Spartinivicinus poritis: one gene and its partner. The protein of the gene in region 1 binds, or shares a complex with, the protein of each later gene. Links are inferred from orthologs where the notes say so. Each region holds a gene or a part of one and is shown in the gene's direction. Other genes may lie near its edges.

Region 1 (9,283 bases):
CTCGATATGTTGCAGCTGTTCAAAGGACGTATTGTGATAGAGCAGGTCGCTTTGCAGGAGCCAGAGGTATGGCTGCAACAAGATAAACAGAATAAGTGGAATTTTGAATCCCTAAAACTGCCTGAAAATAAAACACCAGAAACCACAGAGCAAAAACCGGTAGAGTTTGCTGTTCAAGAGGCTGTTATAACAACGGGAGCTATTTACTATAGCGCCTATAGAAACAGTAACCCTGTTCATTATCAGCTGAAAGACATTAACTTTTTAATGGAAGAGTTAACCAGTGATTTTTCAGCACCATTTAAAACCAAACTGGATTTCGTAACAGCAAATAAAGGCTTATTTAGCTGGCAAGGTGAAACTATTTTAGCCCCTTTATCTGTCAAAGGAAAAACGCAGATACAACACCTTAATCTTCCAACCATAGTAGAGCTACTTCCACAATCACTCCCCATTAAGCTTAAACAAGGGGAGCTGAGTAAGTTTGAAACTGCCATTCATGTGCAAGATTCGCAACAAAAATTGGCTGTCACCCTGGAAAAAATAGGGGTTGAACTAAGTCAGCTGGATTTAAAGCTTGCTAAAAAAGGTCAAGGTTCACTGACATTTGATCGTTTCACCCTTAATGATGGCCATTTAAAATGGCCTGATAATCAATTGCATTTGGGTGATTGGCAATTGGACAAGCTAACCTGGCAAGGAAAACTTAATCAGCAACGGCAATTGAGCTGGGTAACGGCTTTTCAAACCAAGGATCAAGAAAAAAATACAAGTAAAAATAAAAAGCCTGAAACTAATAGCAGTAATAGTAAGCAAACAGAGGCTAAGCCTTGGCAAATTGGTTGGCAACAAGGGATGGTGAAATCCAGTCGGTTTAATTTAAAAGACTTAAGTATACAACCAGAAGCCGCGCACCAGTTAGATCTTGCTAAATTGTCACTAAAGCCATGGCATAATAACCAAAAACAACCATTGCAAGTTGCGGCAAGTGGTCAACTAGCAGCAGGTGGAAAGTTTACACTAGACAGTAAAGTGGGCTTAACTCCTCTCCAGGTAGAAGGCTCTGTTGAGCTAGAGCAGTTTACACTGGCGCATTACCAGCAGTATTGGCAGCCTTTTATTGCTGCAGAACTGAAAGGAACTATTACGACAAAAATAAAAGCTGAATGGCAGCCTAATAATCAATCAGATCCCTATCAGATTGCTGGAGACTTCCAGTGGGATAACTGGTTATTAAAGCAAACCAATACCAGTAAAGTCATAGGACAAGGTAAGCAACTGCGCTTAACAGGAATATCTTTACTGCCAAACAAATTTAATGTATCTGCGGTGACGCTGGATACCCCAGATTTGTTCCTACAACGAGAACCAGAACAGCGCTGGAACTTTAGTCCTTTGTTTCCTGCACAGCCAAAAACTACACAGACTGTTAACAAACAGCCGGCTACTAAACCATGGGAATGGTTTATTGGTTTGCTGGAGATTAGATCGGGAGAGTTAGATTTTCGTGATGCAACAGTGTCGCCTGTTGCAGAGTTTAACTTGAACCAGATTTCTGGAAATATAAAACAGTTGTCCAGTGAAGAAAAAAAATCTAATTTGCAATTAAGAGCGTTAATAGCAGATTCGGACTTAACTATAGAAGGTGAATTAATACCACTCAACCCTAGAAAACTTGCTTCGGTAAAGTTTGCTGTAAATAATATGTCTTTACCTATGTTTAGTAGTTATGCTTCGAAATATTTAGGTTATCCAGTAAAACGAGGTAAGCTGGGGGCAACGCTTTATTATAATGTTAAAGACTTCAATTTGCAGTCAGATAATAAAGTTACTTTAAATAAACTTAAATTAGGCAAGAAAACAGCAAGTAAGGATGCTGTAGATGCACCAGTTAAACTAGCGTTAGCACTGTTGGAAGATGGTAAAGGAAAAATAGCATTAGATGTGCCTGTTAAAGGAGACTTTAGTAAGCCTGATGTTAAATATGGGAAGCTGTTGAGAGATGCTGTTTTTAAGCTGTTTAAAAGTATTGCTGCATCGCCATTTAACTTGCTGGGTGGTTTAGTCGACTTTTCTGGAGAAGATGTTAATTTAATTAAGTTTCAGCCTGGTAGCCTGGATTTACCTAAAACAGAGCAGGAAAAGCTTATAGCTATCACTAAGTTATTAGAAAAGCGGCCTAATTTAATTTTGGAAGTAGAAGGTCAGTTTGATGTCGAGCAGGATAAGCCAGCTTTAGTACAAAGTGTTATGTTGGATAAGCTTGAAATAAGCTTGGGTAAACTGGAAAGCGTATCAGCTAAGCAGAAAAAACAATGGTTAAGAACACAATTAGAACAAGCAGGCATTATTACGAATGACTCTATGAGTACTGATTTCTTAACACGTTTATATGCTGGGACGATTCAGGTGTCTGACAGAGATTTAACTAATCTAGCTAAGCAACGGGCTAAAACTATTAGTGCATATATAACTCGGCAAGGGAATATTAAAAAAGATAGAATCTACCGGCTTGAAGTCAAAGAAGTTAACGAAAAAGTCAAAGGTGATATTACTTCTATTCTAACAATTAACGCTCCTTAGTCTCGTGTTATAGCCAGTTCTACTGGCTATAATAGTGTTAATACAACTGAGAACTGGCTGGGTTTGTTCTAACACTTTACTGCCATCTTTATCATTCGACAAGTTAAGAATATAGCTCGCATTGAGTTGTAAAAAATAGTAAGAATAATTATCACAAAGAGTATAAGCCAGATGTGCCGCTCTTAATACATCGTACAAAAAAAGATCTACTGTGCTATAAAGATGTATAATACATAGAGTGTAATATGTTGTATCATTTTATTGATAAAAGAGGGCTGCATGGAGGCAAAAGACGGCACCATCACACTGACTGAGTCTGTTGACATAAGACAAGTAGAGCAACTTTATAACGAGCTAAATGAACATATAGAACAAAATGACTCATTAATAGTTGATTGTAGTCAAGTTCAATCGATAGATACGGCTGGTTTGCAGTTGTTAATTGCCTGTCAACAGAAATATGTTAAGCAAAGTAAAACTTTCCAAATTATTAATGCCTCCCCCGTAGTTATTCGTACTATTGAGTCGTTAGGAATTAATTTAAATTTTAAAAAGGAATATATAGCGTCTTGATAAGCCAGCTGATGCTAAATAAGTAATAAGTGCTTTGTTGGCCAATAGCATGTTGGCTTGGATTACTAAATTAGTTTACATAATGACCATTAGGCTTAAGCTACAAAGGCATTACTATGGTAAAAATATTAACCGCAGATGACTCTGTGTCGATGCGACAAATGGTAACACTTACTTTAAAAGAAGCTGGTTATGATGTGAAAGCATGTTGTGATGGACAGGAAGCTTTGATTGCAGCGAAACTAAAAGCTTATGATGTTGTGTTATCAGATGTTAATATGCCTGAAATGAATGGTATACAACTAGTGATGGAGTTGCGTAAATTACCTAACTATAAGTTTACCCCTATTTTAATGTTAACCACAGAGTCGGGGGCAGCTAAGAAAAATGAAGGTAAAAAAGCGGGTGCCACTGGGTGGATAGTAAAACCTTTTGAACCGACGACATTAATAAATACCATCAAGAAAGTATTAAACTAATGCTATGAAACAGTAAAAACTAGATTGTCAATAACTTTAAATATAAATTAAGTGTAAAGTGGGTGATTCATGACAATCGATGTTGAACAATTTCACCAGGTTTTTTTTGAAGAATGTATTGAAAATCTGGATATCCTTGAGCAAGGCTTATTGACATTTGGTAATGCCGCTGTAGATGACGAAATTGTTAATCACATTTTTAGAGCTGCTCATTCAATCAAAGGTGGTGCTGCAACGTTTAATTTTATTGATATTGCTGAAATAACCCATGAGCTGGAGTTTATACTTGATCAGGTTAGGGAGGGAAGTAGGAGGCTTTTATCGAAAGATCTTACACATATGTTAACGGCAGTTGATGCTGTGCATAAAATAGTTGAAATGAGAAAAGGAGGTAATAAAACTCCTTTAGCAAATCAACAGGTTGTTATTACACTCTTGAGATGTATTGCTAACAGTGAAAGTCAAGATATAACTGAAAAGCAAACTGATATCCAGAAAATAAATAATCCAAGCGAGCTACTTGATCCTACTTCTCACCATGATGAAGTGAAACAAACACTTCAAATAAACCGTAATAATGCAGAGCAACCAGTGGTTAACGAATGGGAAGTTATTTTTATTCCCAGTCGACATATATTTTTAACAGGCAATGATCCTATTCGTTTTATTAGAGAGTTAACTGAACTGGCTGAGCTAACAGTACAAACTAACATTAAACAGTTACCTGATTGGGAATTTATTGAGCCAGAAGACTGTTTTTTATCATGGTATATTAAATTAACGGGAGCCATAACAAAGTCAACTATTCTTGAAGTATTTGAGTGGATAGCCGATGAATGTCAATTAACCATTACCCCATTGAAAAAAGAAGAGGCCATTCAACAAGAGGAAGTGATTCAGCAAGAAGAGCCAGACACATCGTCCCAGTCTTTTGTAGAGATATCCCCAGCAGAGCTAAATAAAAAAAGTAGCCAAACTCAAGAGTTAGCCTCTGTTAAGCAAGAACAGGCCCCTGCGATTAACATAGGTAACCAGTCAATCAGGGTGAATGTAGAGAAAATCGATCATTTATTTGACTTGGTGGGTGAGCTGGTTATTACCCAGTCAATGTTGTCTGACTTGGGTAGTAGGCTTTCTCTAGATAATCTTGATAGTATCGAGCGACTACAGTCTGGGCTTGCCCAATTATTGCAGAATACCAAAGAGCTGCAAGAGAGTGTAATGCAGATAAGAATGGTGCCCATTAGTTTCATTTTTAACCGCTTTCCTAGAATTGTTCATGACTTAGCAAACCAGCTTGGTAAAAAAGTTGACTTAAAAATCGAAGGAGAAGGAACTGAGCTGGATAAAAATGTTATGGAGCAATTGGTAGATCCATTAGTTCACTTGGTTCGAAACGCCTTAGATCATGGTATTGAAGAGACTGAGAGTCGATTACAAGCTAAAAAGCCTGTAACGGGTGTTATTAAGCTATCTGCCTATCATCGTGGTGGAATTATTGTAATAGAAATTTTTGATGATGGGGTAGGCTTAAACCGTCAGGCTATTCTTAGTAAAGCACAAACAAAAGGATTGATTAAATCATCTGAGCACTTATCTGATGCTCAAATTTTCGATTTAGTTTTTGAACCAGGCTTTTCTACAGCAAAGACTGTTACCGGTGTTTCTGGTCGAGGCGTGGGTATGGATGTTGTGAGAAAAAATATCTATAGCCTAGGAGGACATATAACTGTTGAGTCGGAGCAGGGCAATTTCAGTCGATTTCAAATCATTCTACCACTGACTTTGGCTATTTTAGATGGGCAGTTGGTGAAAGTAGGTAGTGAGACTTATGTCATTCCTTTAAATACAATTGTTGAGTCGCTTCAAATGGTACCCGATGCTATTCAACAAATATCTGGTGCGCTTGAGGTATACCGGTTACGTCGAGAAAATATTCCGATCATTCGCTTATATGAACTATTAAATATAACTCCTGTTAATACTAGTTTAACAAGTGCTTTGTTGGTTGTAGTTGAAGCAGATGGAAATAAATTTGGTTTACTTGTAGATGATTTATTAGCTCAGCAACAGGTTGTTATTAAAAGCCTTGAAGCTAACTATGACAAAGTGCCTGGTATTTCTGGCGGTACGATTTTAGGTGATGGCACAGTAGCTTTAATTTTAGATATATCAGGGTTGGTCAGATTAATAACAGATGAACTATTTGTTAAGCCATGTGCAGCTTAAAACTACGAACATTAACTGCAGGTATAATTCATGAATGAAGCTGTAATGGAATATGATGAGCCATTAACAACAGATTATCACACACAATACTTAACTTTTACTTTAGCTAATGAACTTTATGCGGTTGATATATTAAGAGTGAAAGAAATCAGGGGTTGGAAACAGCCAACTTTAATACCAAATGCACCTGACTATATTAAAGGACTAATTAATATAAGAGGAATGATCATTCCAGTGATGGATCTTCGCGTACACTTTAATATAGGGAGTAAAGAATATACTCCTACTACAGTTGTTATCGTACTCAGTGTTAAACAAGGAACAACGAGTCGCACTATGGGCATTGTGGTTGATACAGTCGCTGATGTTGTGAAGGTAGCTGAAAGTGCTTTAGCTAGTGCTTTGCCGGTTAAAGGAACTATATCAGCTGAGACAATCAGTGGGATGATTAATATTAAAAAACAAACGGCAACTGTGCTGGCAGTTGAGAAGCTATTTGAATTAAGAAAATCAAATGACCGGAAACTAAAGAGTAATGAGTGATTCAACTCACTATAATTTACCGGAAGACATTCAAGGCTCATCAGATTCAAATGGCTTTGATGGTGAGCAGTTAGAGCAAGAGTTTTTGTCTTTTATTCTTGATGGAAACGAGTTTGGTATTGATATACTAAAAGTGCAGGAAATTAGGGGATGGTCGCCACTACGAGAGTTACCCAGCTTACCAACTTTTATTCAGGGGGTGATTGATTTAAGGGGAAAAGTGATCCCAGTGATTGATATGAGAGCCCGAATGGGGTTAAAGAAAACTGGCTATAGTAATACAACGGTTGTCATTATTATTAAGCAACAAATGACTGGTTTTACCGGTAGTATTTATAGTGGTCTGATTGTTGATGCAGTAGCAGATGTCCATCGTGTGACAAAGGATAACTATCGCTCTGTAGATAACCTTTCTTGTTATCAGCAAAATGACTTTATTTCAGGAATGGTATCGGTTGACAAGAAAATGATAGCACTAATAGATTTTGCAAAAACTTTATCCAATTAGGTGTAATACTATGGTAGTTGAACGATCAACACCAAACCCATTAAAGAACATGGATTGTCAGGAGGCCTCTGAAGTCAAAATTATTAAGTTATTACCTGGTGAAGTGTATGGCAGTAGTGAGCATGAAGAGATTGTAACAATAATTGGCTCATGTGTTGCCACCTGTTTGTGGGATCCCATTGCTAAGGTGGGTGGCATGAACCACTTCATGTTACCAGAGGCAAAAAAACAAATTAAACTGTCATCGGCTAATGTTAATCAATCTTCTGTGCGAGTGCTAATGGGGCGGTATGGTAATTTTGCCATGTTTTATTTGATTGAAACACTACTGAAAAAGGGAGCACATTTGCATAATTTGCAAGCTAAGCTATTTGGTGGTGCAAAAATGATAGAGCATATGTCAGATATTGGTAAAATTAATGCTGAGTTTGCGATTAGTTATTTGAAGGAAGCTGAAATTCCTATAATTGCTTCTCACTTGTTTGGAAGCAATGCTCGAAAAATTGCTTTTGAGTCAAGAACCGGGGTGGTTAAAGTAAGGGAGTTGTCCTCTGTATATCAAATGTAGGGCATCAACTGAATAGCGTTTAGGCATTGTTACTATGGCGCTTCACCTCCATCATTTAGTTTAAAATAGCTGTAGAACCGTCGCTGTAAAACTTATATAGCTAGTTAAAAGTGCTTCTGAGACTTATCGCTCAATAGCTTCGCCTTTGCACTTCTGGGGTATAAATAATCCTTCATTTTGAGTATATACCGTTTTGTTTTTACATCTAAAAATAGTTTGTGAAGGGTATATCAGGGTAATTTTTTAGAAAAAATAACATCACTTTGGAAAAAGTTATGAGCCCTATAAAGGTAATTTGCGTGGATGACTCAGTATCCATGCGTAACTTCTTAAAGGTCGCGTTGGAGCAAGATAAGAAAATTCAGGTAGTAGACTTAGCTGCAGACCCTTATGAGGCACGAGAGAAAATAAGACGTCATAATCCCGATGTGATTACATTAGATGTAAGAATGCCAAAAATGGATGGCCTTACATTTTTAGAAAAATTAATGCAATTACGGCCTATGCCTGTGGTTATGGTGTCATCTCAAACGGTGAAAGGGGCTGAAGATACGTTTAAAGCATTAGAAAAAGGTGCTTGTGATTATTTAGCAAAACCTTTTGATCCTCAAGTATTTGATGCGTTTGTAGACCAGCTTATTTATAAAGTGAAAGCAGCATCTTTAGTTAATTTAAGTGCTCTCAATAAGAAGCAGGATAATAAGAGTATTATTCAAAAAAGGCATGCAGTGAGTCATCTATCTAAGCTGAAGGTGCAAAAGCAAATAAAGCTAATAGCCATTGGTGCCTCAACAGGGGGAACTGAAGCAACTAAAGAGATTGTTATGTCTTCATCATTGCATGGTCCACCTATTGTTGTTACACAGCACATGCCGCCAGTTTTCAGTAGCTCTTATGCAAAGCGTTTAGATAAGCTGTTGCCAGTGCCTGTCCAAGAAGTGACAGGCACAACTAAACTGGAACCAGGCCATATTTATATTGCTCCTGGTGACAAGCACTTGCTTGTCAAAAGAAATCGCTTGTCGCTTCAGGCAGTGCTGGATGATTCCCTGCCAGTTAATCGTCATAAGCCTTCTGTTGATAGTTTATTTTTTTCTGTTGCTGAGAGTGTGGGGGCAAATGCTTTAGGTATTTTATTGACAGGTATGGGAGGGGATGGAGCAAAAGGGTTACTGGCAATCAGGCAGATGGGTGGAATGACTATTGTGCAAGATAAAGCTACCAGTGTTGTATGGGGAATGCCTGGAGCCGCAGTGAGCATGGATGCTGCCATTATGACATTGGGGCTTGATGATATTGCAAAAGAAGTAGCTTCACTATACCAGCCATCATTGGCTATCAATCAGTAGCGCGCGCTTGGTAATAGCTAAACTGGCCAATAATAAGCAACTTATGTTGCTCATATTATAGTGGCGAATATTGTGAGTAAGGATATTTGATCCATTACTTTTGTTGTTTAAGCAGTTGTTTAAACTGTTGCTGCTTTTCTTCCTGGGTTAACTGTGGAATAGCATCAGCAGATGGGTCACCTAAAGGAGAGGTATCCCAGTTGATAGTTGGCTGAGGCGTAACGGGTAAGCTTGCTAGGTAGTCTTCCACTACTGCTAACGCTTCTATCAAACCTTGCTGTTGAGGGTTTTCATCATCCATTTTAGCGAGCTTGCTAAGCATATTCTGAGCTATTTGCTCAATACGTTCGCGAGGTTCGTTGATACCTTGGGTTTCAAGCCATTGTTTGGCAGATGCTGCGCTGGTTGTCATAGGCTAATAGGGTGCTCTTCGTTACTTTTGTGATATGCC
Region 2 (9,204 bases), on another replicon or contig:
ACGGTTGACTCGGTGGTGTTAGAACCAGGTATGGCAGAGCAATTACAGCAGTCTTTAGCTGATGCTTGTCAACGGCAAGAGCTAGCCGGAAAACCTGCCATATTATTGGTGGCAGCACCGATCAGGCCGTTTTTAGCTCGATTTGCCCGGTTTGGGGTACCGAATTTACATGTGCTTTCTTACCAGGAAGTGCCTGATAACAAACAGGTAACCATTGAAGCAACTGTAGGCCAGTAACATGCTTAGCCAGCAATAAAGCTGGTTAAAGGTAAGGCTACATGGTGAGTTTAAACAACTACGTGGGACGTTGTGCCAAAACACTTCACTTGTATTGTTTTGGCCATTGAGTGCGCAGGGGTTAAGTGGCATGACAATAAAACGTTATTTTGCAGCGGATATGCGACAAGCCATGCGGCTGGTGAAAAATGATCTAGGGCTTGATGCGACGATTTTAAACCAACAAAAAGTGGCTGGCGGGGTTGAGGTATTAGCAACTTTAGAATTGTCCCAGCCGACCAGACCCCCTGGTCCTGTGACACCAGAGCCTTTATTAAATGAGGAAAAACAGCAGCTGCGGGTAGCAATTAACCAGGCGAAGCAAGTGATTAATCGTGCCCAGCAGGGTAGTGCTACAACCACTGATGTTAATTTACAGTTGAGGTCAACACCTGGTTTAAAGTCAGTGAGTAAAACTGACTCTACAATGACAGCAACATCTGTTGTACACCCGAATGTCACTGATCATCAATTTAGTGCGCTGCAAAATGAAGTCAGCGGCATGAGGGCATTACTGGAACAACAATTAGGGCAGTTAGGCTGGTTAAAATACTGTAAGCAAAATCCGGCTAAGGCGCAGCTTTGGAAAAAATTGCAGGCGATAGGTTTTAGTGGTCACTATTGTCAACAATTACTGGCGAATTTACCTCTACAGCAACAGGGGCTTGATGCCTGGCGAAATTTATTAGCCAATATTGTGAAAAAACTACCTGTCACCTCTAAAGATATTACCGATCAAGGGGGGATTTTTGCTTGTGTCGGGCCTACTGGCGCAGGAAAAACCACGACGATAGGTAAACTCGCTACCCGTTATGCATTAAAGCATGGTACGGATAAGCTGGCATTAGTCACCATGGATACCTTTCGAATTGGTGCCACTGACCAAATTAAAACTTTAGGTAAAATATTAAATGTGCCGGTTAAAGTGGTGGAGGACGGCCAGCAATTACAAACAGTATTAGATAGCTTTCAGAAAAAGTCGTTGGTCTTAATTGATACAGCTGGGCTTAATCACCAAGATCCCAAATTGCAGCTACAATTATCTATATTAAATCAGGTGCGGCCAATGGTGCGAGGCTTGCTGGTTTTATCAACAACCAGCCAGCAACAAGTGCTGCAAGTGGCTTATAACACATATAGTCAAACTCGGTTAGTAGGGGGGGTGTTAACTAAACTGGATGAGGCTTCCAGGCTGGGGGAGGCAATTGAGCTGCTCATGGATAAACACCTTGCGGTGTCTTATGTCACTGATGGCCAGCGGATTCCGGACGATATTCATCAGGCACGGGCTTATCAATTGATTAGTCGTGCAGTGGCCCTCAGTCAACATGCTGAGTTAGCAGAAAGTGAGCTAATGTCAGCTTATATGCAGGCTAATCCTGTAGCTGTAACACCTCCTATGCAAGCCAATGTTGGTTAATAGCCCTGTGCCCAATGAAAGGGGATGAGAATAATAAATAAGGCGCTAAGGGGAGTCTCGGTTACCTCTATACAGCGTGTTCCTTATTGTCTGTACTCGACAGTTGATGAGTATCGTGACAATGAATGAGCTTCAGGCGGCTGATGCCATGAGCCATTCATTAAAAGGATATAACCAGGATTAATCCGCATATGATCAAACATCCAGTACAAGTAGTCGCAGTAACCGGAGCAAAAGGGGGCGTAGGTAAAACAAATGTAGCAGTAAATTTGAGCATAGCATTGGCGGAACTAGGGCGTCGGGTAATGTTGCTAGATGCTGACTTGGGGTTGGCCAATGTCGATATTTTATTGGGGTTATCTCCAACTCGGAATATGGCGGATGTACTGGCGGGACGCTGTGATCTAAGAGATATTATTTTACAAGGCCCTGGTGGTATTCGAATTATTCCTGCTTCTTCTGGTGCCCAAAAAATGACTGAGCTGAGTTCCCAGGAACATGCTGGAATGATTTCAGCGTTCAGCGAACTCAGTAACCAACTGGACATGCTTATCATTGATACCGCAGCAGGTATTTCTGATACAGTCATTAGTTTTGTTCGAGCTGCACAAGAATTAATTATTGTTGTTACTGATGAGCCTACCTCAATTACTGATGCTTACGCTTTGATTAAATTATTACACCGTGATTATGGGTTATTGCGGTTTCGAGTTGTGGCCAATATGGTGAGATCTCAGCAGGAAGGCCATAATATATATAACAAACTCGTCAATGTAACTGATCGATTTTTAGAAGTGGCGCTGCAATATTTGGGTGCTATTCCGCTGGATGAGGCTGTACGGAAAGCTGTTTTGCGCCAACGCGCCGTTATTGATATTTACCCCCGTTCTAAAGCCGCTGTGGCAATTCGAGCGCTGGCACAAAAAGTCGATGCTTTTCCTCTCCCATCATCACCGCGTGGTCATTTAGAATTTTTTATTGAAAACCTGGTTGCTGGTGAAGTAGGAAGATAATAGGCAATTTTATGGTGTCGAATGAAGCAGGTTTGTATTCTAAGTCGGGACAGCAATTTAACCAGCAATTAATTGAGCAATATGCCGGTTTGGTGAAACGAATCGCCCATCATTTAGCTGCACGGTTGCCTTCTCAGGTGCAATTAGATGATTTATTACAAGCCGGTATGATAGGCCTGTTAGAGGCTGCTAAAAAGTATGATGGGAGTAAAGGTGCTACGTTTGAAACCTATGCAGGTATTCGCATTCGTGGCGCGATGCTTGATGAAATTCGCAAAGGGGATTGGGTACCGCGCTCGGTACATCGCAATAGTCGGCGGATTACCGAAGCAATCAGTGGGCTTGAAGCCAGGCTTGGACGCGACGCCAAAGATGGAGAAATTGCAGAAGAATTAGGATTGAGCTTAACTGAATACCATCAGCTGTTAAGTGATACAGCCTCAAGCCGGTTATTTAGCTTTGAAGAATTACTGAGTAGCCATGATGGACGGCACACTTGGTTAGCGGATCAACAACAATCATCACCGCCAACCAAACACCAAACTGAGCAATTTAAAAAAGCACTGGCTAAAGCCATTGCCACACTACCGGAACGAGAGCAGTTATTGCTCTCACTCTATTATGACGAAGAGCTTAACCTCAAGGAAATTGGCATGGTATTGGGGGTGAGTGAGTCACGCGTAAGTCAGCTTCACAGTCAAGCGGCTGCTCGGCTTCGAGCGCGTCTGCAAGACTGGGCAGTTGAATAGACTGGCACCCTCTTAATGACCTACTAGACTAGTAAGTTAGATGTTCAGCACAAACATCAATGTGGCTTGATGGAGGTCGCTTTGGACAAAAATATGAAAATTCTGATCGTAGATGATTTCTCTACGATGAGACGGATTATAAAAAATTTGTTACGTGACTTAGGTTTCACGAATACGTCAGAAGCAGATGACGGGCAAACTGCACTACCTATGTTGCAAAGTGGTGGCTTTGATTTTCTGGTGACCGACTGGAATATGCCGGGTATGACAGGCATTGACTTACTCAAAGCTGTAAGGGCGGACCCAAAACTAAATACACTTCCTGTTTTAATGGTAACTGCTGAAGCCAAGCGCGATCAAATTATTGAAGCTGCTCAGGCAGGTGTGAATGGCTATGTAGTAAAACCTTTTACTGCTGCGGTGTTGAAGGAGAAAATCGAAAAGATTTTTGAGCGTGTTGAAGCAGGTGGTTAAGAGGTATATATGTCGCTGCTTGATAAATTAAAAGACCATGCGCCCACTGAATTTGAAACGAGCCTGAAAGAACAGGCTCAAAAAATGGTGGAGCATCTGGAAAAAGGCAATTTAAAAGATGCCATAGAAGTTATTCAGGAAATTAACGAAGTCAGGGATAAAAGCTTATACAAAGAGGTGGGCAGACTTACCCGGGCACTACATGAATCGATTCGAAATTTTCATGTAGAGGCTGGGCTGGCGAGTGATGATAAAGAAGCCATGTCTGACATGGTGGATGCATCTGATCGTTTAGAATACGTAACAAAAATGACAGAAAGTGCAGCGAATACAACCATGGACTTGGTTGATAACAGCATGCCCATTATTGATGAGCTCAAGTCAGATGCCCATAGCTTAAGGGATGAATGGACTAAGATTCGCAAGCGGCAAATGAATCCGGATGAATTTAGAAAACTCTATAAACAGATGGATGAGTTTTTAGATCGTAGTGAAAAACAAGTTAATCAAGTCCATAGCAATTTAACTGAAATTTTAGTTGCACAAAATTATCAGGATTTAACTGGTCAGGTTATTAAAAGAGTTGTTGAACTTGTTCAGCAGGTAGAAGACAGTTTAGTTGATCTGGTCAGAATGGCGGGTCAGGTAGATAAAATTACTGGCATTGAGCATGAAATAACAGCAACAGAAGAAGATTCCATTGCTGCTGAAGGTCCACAAATTAAAGCAGAGGAGCGAGTCGATGTAGTGTCAGGCCAAGATGATGTTGATGATTTGCTTTCTAGTTTGGGGTTTTAGGGGAGCTGTCTCATGAGTTTCGAGGCTGATGAAGACATCCTGCAGGATTTTTTAGTCGAAGCCGGAGAAATCTTAGAGCTGCTTTCTGAACAGCTCGTTGATCTGGAAAATAGCCCCGATGATATGGATTTATTAAATGCTATTTTCCGGGGGTTCCACACCGTTAAAGGAGGAGCAGGGTTTCTTCAATTAAATAGCCTTGTTGATTGCTGTCATGTGGCTGAAAATGTTTTTGATATTTTACGCAATGGCCAGCGGTCAGTAACGACCGAGCTAATGGATGTTGTATTACAAGCATTAGACTCAATTAATGAAATGTTCAGCCAAGTTAGGGATCGTGTTGAGCCTTCACCTGCTGACCCTGAGCTATTAAAAGCCCTATCAGTACTTGCCCAACCAGAAGGCGCAGCACCTGCTGAAGCACCACCTGCCGCAGAAGCGGCGCCACCGGAACCACCTCCTGCTGCACCTGAGCCAGCCCCCACTCCCCAGCAACCTACTGCTAATGCCGGGGCTGAAGCAGGGGAAGATATCACTGATGCAGAGTTTGAAAAGCTGTTAGATGCGGTTGCAGACGAATCGTCAGAGGCTAAAGAACCTGATAAAGCGGCAGCTGCTGCAGCGGCTGGCAGCGATGACATTACTGAAGATGAATTTGAAGCACTGCTGGATCAATTACATGGTAGTGGCCCAGTTGGCACCTCAGCGCCAGCACCGGCTGCGCCAGAAAAACCTGCTGAACCTGCGCCTACTTCAGCTGCAGCCCCCCCCAGTGGTGATGAAATTACTGAGGATGAGTTTGAGGCGCTGTTGGATGAATTGCATGGGGGCAGTGCGCCAAGTGGTCAGGGGACTACTCCAGCTGAACCAGCTGGGGCTCAGCCCGCTGCGACGACACCTGCGCCACCAGAAGCTCCAGCAGCTGCCGCAGCCAAAACAGGAAGCGACTTGATAACGGAAGCTGAGTTTGAAAGTCTGCTAGATGAACTACAAGGGAAAACCCCTGCTGCTGCAGCACCTGCTAAGCCTGCTCCAGCCTCCCCCCCACCTGCAAACCCCGCTGCTACTGCGGCACCCGTAAAACGAGAACCACCTGCGGCAGCGCCTCCAGCCAGCCCACCTAAACCACCAGCGGCAGCTGAACCGCGTCAACCAGCGGGTGGAGGCGGTAAGCCAGCGCCAGCCAAAGAAGCGCCTGCTGCTGAAGCCACCGTTCGGGTAGATACTGCGCGACTTGATGACATCATGAACATGGTAGGTGAGCTGGTGTTGGTCAGGAACCGACTAGTCAGGTTGGGTAACAAAAGTGGGGATGAAGTGTTATCAAAGGCTGTTGCCAACCTGGATGTAGTCACGGGTGATCTTCAGTTGTCAGTGATGAAAACCCGGATGCAACCGATCAAGAAAGTATTTGGTCGGTTTCCTCGGGTAGTGCGGGATTTGGCCAGAAGTCTGAAAAAAGAAATTAATTTAGAGCTTGAAGGTGAGGAAACAGACCTAGACAAAAACCTGGTTGAAGCGTTAGCAGACCCTCTAGTGCACTTGGTCAGAAACGCAGTTGATCATGGTATTGAGTCTCCAGAGGATCGAGAAAAAGCAGGTAAATCACGCAAAGGCACCGTGGTATTGTCTGCCCAGCAAGAAGGTGATCATATTTTACTATCCATTGCGGATGACGGTGCAGGGATGGATCCTGATAAATTAAGAGGAATAGCTGTTTCTCGTGGGCTTTATGAACAGGATGCGGCTGATCGGCTATCGGATAATGAGTGTTATAACTTAATTTTTGCCCCCGGTTTTTCAACTAAAACTGAAATTACGGATATTTCTGGCCGTGGAGTGGGCATGGATGTCGTAAAAAATAAAATCTCTCAATTAAATGGCACCATTAATATTGACTCAGTAAAAGGAGAAGGCTCTAAGCTTATTATTAAAGTGCCATTAACATTGGCAATTATGCCAACCTTAATGGTAATGCTGGAAAACCAAGCATTTGCTTTACCTCTAGTCAGTGTGAATGAAATTTTTCATCTGGATTTATCGAAAACTAATGTAGTGGATGGACAGGAAGTGGTCATTGTTAGAGAAAAAGCATTGCCATTATTCCACTTAAAACGTTGGCTAATTAATGGCAGACGATTTGATGACAGTGATGTAACGAAGACAGAAGCTCATGTAGTCGTAGTATCGGTAGGTACTCAACGAGTGGGGTTTGTTGTTGATCAACTAATTGGACAGGAAGAAGTGGTCATTAAACCCTTGGGGCAGACTTTGCAAGGCACACCTGGGATGGCCGGTGCCACCATTACAGGCGATGGGCGAATTGCATTAATCTTGGATGTTCCTAGTTTACTGAAAGAGTATGCATAAACATGGTATTAACTTTGTTAGCTAACAAACAGGAGCGACTGGGTGGCCATTAGAGTGCTAATTGTTGATGACTCAGGCTTTTTTCGTCGCCGGGTCAGTGAAATTTTAAAAACAGACCCACAAATCGAGGTAGTGGGTACTGCAGATAATGGCAGAGAAGCGGTTGATAAAAACCTGGAGCTAAAACCTGATGTCATTACGATGGATTACGAAATGCCGGTCATGGATGGTATTACTGCGCTTGTAAAAATCATGGAAACTCATCCCACCCCTGTATTGATGTTTTCTTCGTTAACCCATGAAGGCGCTCGAGTGACACTAGATGCATTGGAAGCAGGTGCTGTAGATTATTTACCGAAAAACTTTGAAGATATTTCGAGAAATAGCGCAGAATTAAGAAAAACCCTTTGTGATCGCGTAAAAGCTGTAGCGCGCAGTCACATTCCAGGTAAAAGCAGAGCTGCTGAACCCGCACCTTCGCCCGCTCCGGCTCCTGCTGCACCCAAAACCACAGCACCACCAGCAGCGGCAAAACCCAAAAAAATTATTCATGACCTGGCTTCTAATGAAGCAGTTGCAGGTAAGGTGGTTACTTATAGTCGTGGCAGTGCGCGCCATAAGCTGGTGGCTATTGGTACTTCCACCGGAGGCCCAGTTGCTTTACAGAAAGTGTTAACTGCCTTGCCGGGTAATTTTCCTACCCCTATTTTACTGATTCAACATATGCCAGGTACTTTTACTAAAGCTTTTGCTGAGCGCCTCCATCGGTTGTGTCAAATAAATGTAAAAGAGGCGGAAGATGGTGATCAATTAAAACCAGGGGTGGCCTTATTAGCGCCTGGTGGTAAACAGTTAATGGTTGATGGCCGAGGCGGAGGAACCGTTCGAGTGCTGGCGGGTGATGAGCGGTTGAACTATAAGCCTTGTGTGGACGTGACCTTTGGCTCTGCTGCGAAAGCATTTGGCGATAAAGTCTTAGCTGTGGTGTTAACTGGGATGGGAGCAGATGGTAGAGAAGGGGCCCGAATGCTTAAAGCCAAAGGCTCGAAGGTTTGGGCTCAAGACCGGGAAAGCTGTGTTATTTTTGGGATGCCAATGGCAGTCATTAATGCCAATTTGGCAGATGAAGTGGTCGGCTTGGAGAGCCTCAGTCAACGGTTAGTCGAAGCCATATAGAACAGTTCAGTTATACAGGTATGTCTGGAATAACGAGTTGGGTTATCGAAGGAAGAAAGAGCATACCTGCTGTAGAGCATTTTGATCAGTTAGCGTTAACAGGACAGAATAGCGCAATATCTAAATTTAAATACATATTAAATTAAGCACTTGCATTATATTCACTGAATAAAAAAGGATACAGCATTCATATATGGATGTGTTAAGTGTGGTGGGGGTTATCCTCGCTATTTTAGCCATTATAGGTGGCAATTATCTGGAAGGGGGACATGCAAGTGCATTAATTAATGGCCCTGCTGCTTTAATTGTATTTGGTGGCACCCTGGGGGCTGCATTTATTCAAACCTCAGCAGTGAGTTTTAAGCGCGCATTAAGAATGTTTTTATGGATATTTATTCCACCACAGTTTGAAATTCAGGAAGGCATTAGCAAAGTCGTGAATTGGAGTATGACGGCGCGTAAGGAAGGATTGCTTGGACTAGAGGCAATTGCTGATGCTGAAGTGGATGACTTTGCTCGAAAAGGGTTGCAGCTATTAGTCGATGGCAGTGAGCCGGAAGTGCTGAGAAATGTCATGGAAGTGGACTTATATGCGGTTGAAACTCGAGACATGCAGGCAGCCAAGGTGTTTGAAAGTATGGGAGGGTATTCGCCTACCATCGGCATTATTGGTGCAGTAATGGGGTTAATTCATGTGATGGGGAATTTGGCTGACCCTTCGCAATTAGGTTCCGGTATAGCCACCGCATTTGTTGCTACAATTTATGGTGTAGCCTTTGCGAATTTGTTTTTATTACCAGCAGCGAACAAGTTAAAGTTTTGTATTCATCGCCAATCCCTTTACCGGGAAATGATGATAGAAGGCATACTGTCTATTGCTGATGGTGAAAATCCTCGTGCCATTGAACTAAAGCTGCAAGGATTTACT

The links.
Region 2: the proteins of ORQ98_RS13165 (region 1) and cheY are in contact, whole or in part, in a solved structure (PDB 1A0O), measured with the Escherichia coli proteins. The link is inferred for Spartinivicinus poritis from one-to-one orthologs.

What each region holds. Positions count from the first base shown.
Region 1 is NZ_JAPMOU010000015.1:66,553-75,835, forward strand. Bases 3,360-6,284 are described here. They hold ORQ98_RS13165 (chemotaxis protein CheA), read left to right. Parts: upstream 3,360-3,704; coding sequence 3,705-5,864; downstream 5,865-6,284. Other genes in these bases: ORQ98_RS13160 (response regulator), read left to right, coding at 3,360-3,635; ORQ98_RS13170 (chemotaxis protein CheW), read left to right, coding at 5,895-6,284. Also shown: ORQ98_RS13150 (DUF748 domain-containing protein), read left to right, coding at 1-2,583; ORQ98_RS13155 (STAS domain-containing protein), read left to right, coding at 2,863-3,156; more of ORQ98_RS13160, read left to right, coding at 3,273-3,359; more of ORQ98_RS13170, read left to right, coding at 6,285-6,407; ORQ98_RS13175 (chemotaxis protein CheW), read left to right, coding at 6,400-6,915; ORQ98_RS13180 (chemotaxis protein CheD), read left to right, coding at 6,926-7,483; ORQ98_RS13185 (protein-glutamate methylesterase/protein-glutamine glutaminase), read left to right, coding at 7,759-8,832; ORQ98_RS13190 (hypothetical protein), read right to left, coding at 8,927-9,244. UniProt on the Escherichia coli protein: Involved in the transmission of sensory signals from the chemoreceptors to the flagellar motors. CheA is autophosphorylated; it can transfer its phosphate group to either CheB or CheY.
Region 2 is NZ_JAPMOU010000005.1:97,110-106,313, forward strand. The notes cover bases 2,396-5,241. They hold cheY (chemotaxis response regulator CheY), read left to right. Parts: upstream 2,396-3,551; coding sequence 3,552-3,932; downstream 3,933-5,241. Other genes in these bases: ORQ98_RS06015 (MinD/ParA family protein), read left to right, coding at 2,396-2,709; ORQ98_RS06020 (RNA polymerase sigma factor FliA), read left to right, coding at 2,721-3,458; ORQ98_RS06030 (protein phosphatase CheZ), read left to right, coding at 3,942-4,730; ORQ98_RS06035 (chemotaxis protein CheA), read left to right, coding at 4,743-5,241. In the rest of the region: flagellar biosynthesis protein FlhA, read left to right, coding at 1-237; flagellar biosynthesis GTPase FlhF, read left to right, coding at 368-1,696; more of ORQ98_RS06015, read left to right, coding at 1,888-2,395; more of ORQ98_RS06035, read left to right, coding at 5,242-7,100; ORQ98_RS06040 (protein-glutamate methylesterase/protein-glutamine glutaminase), read left to right, coding at 7,143-8,276; ORQ98_RS06045 (flagellar motor protein), read left to right, coding at 8,470-9,204. UniProt on the Escherichia coli protein: Involved in the transmission of sensory signals from the chemoreceptors to the flagellar motors.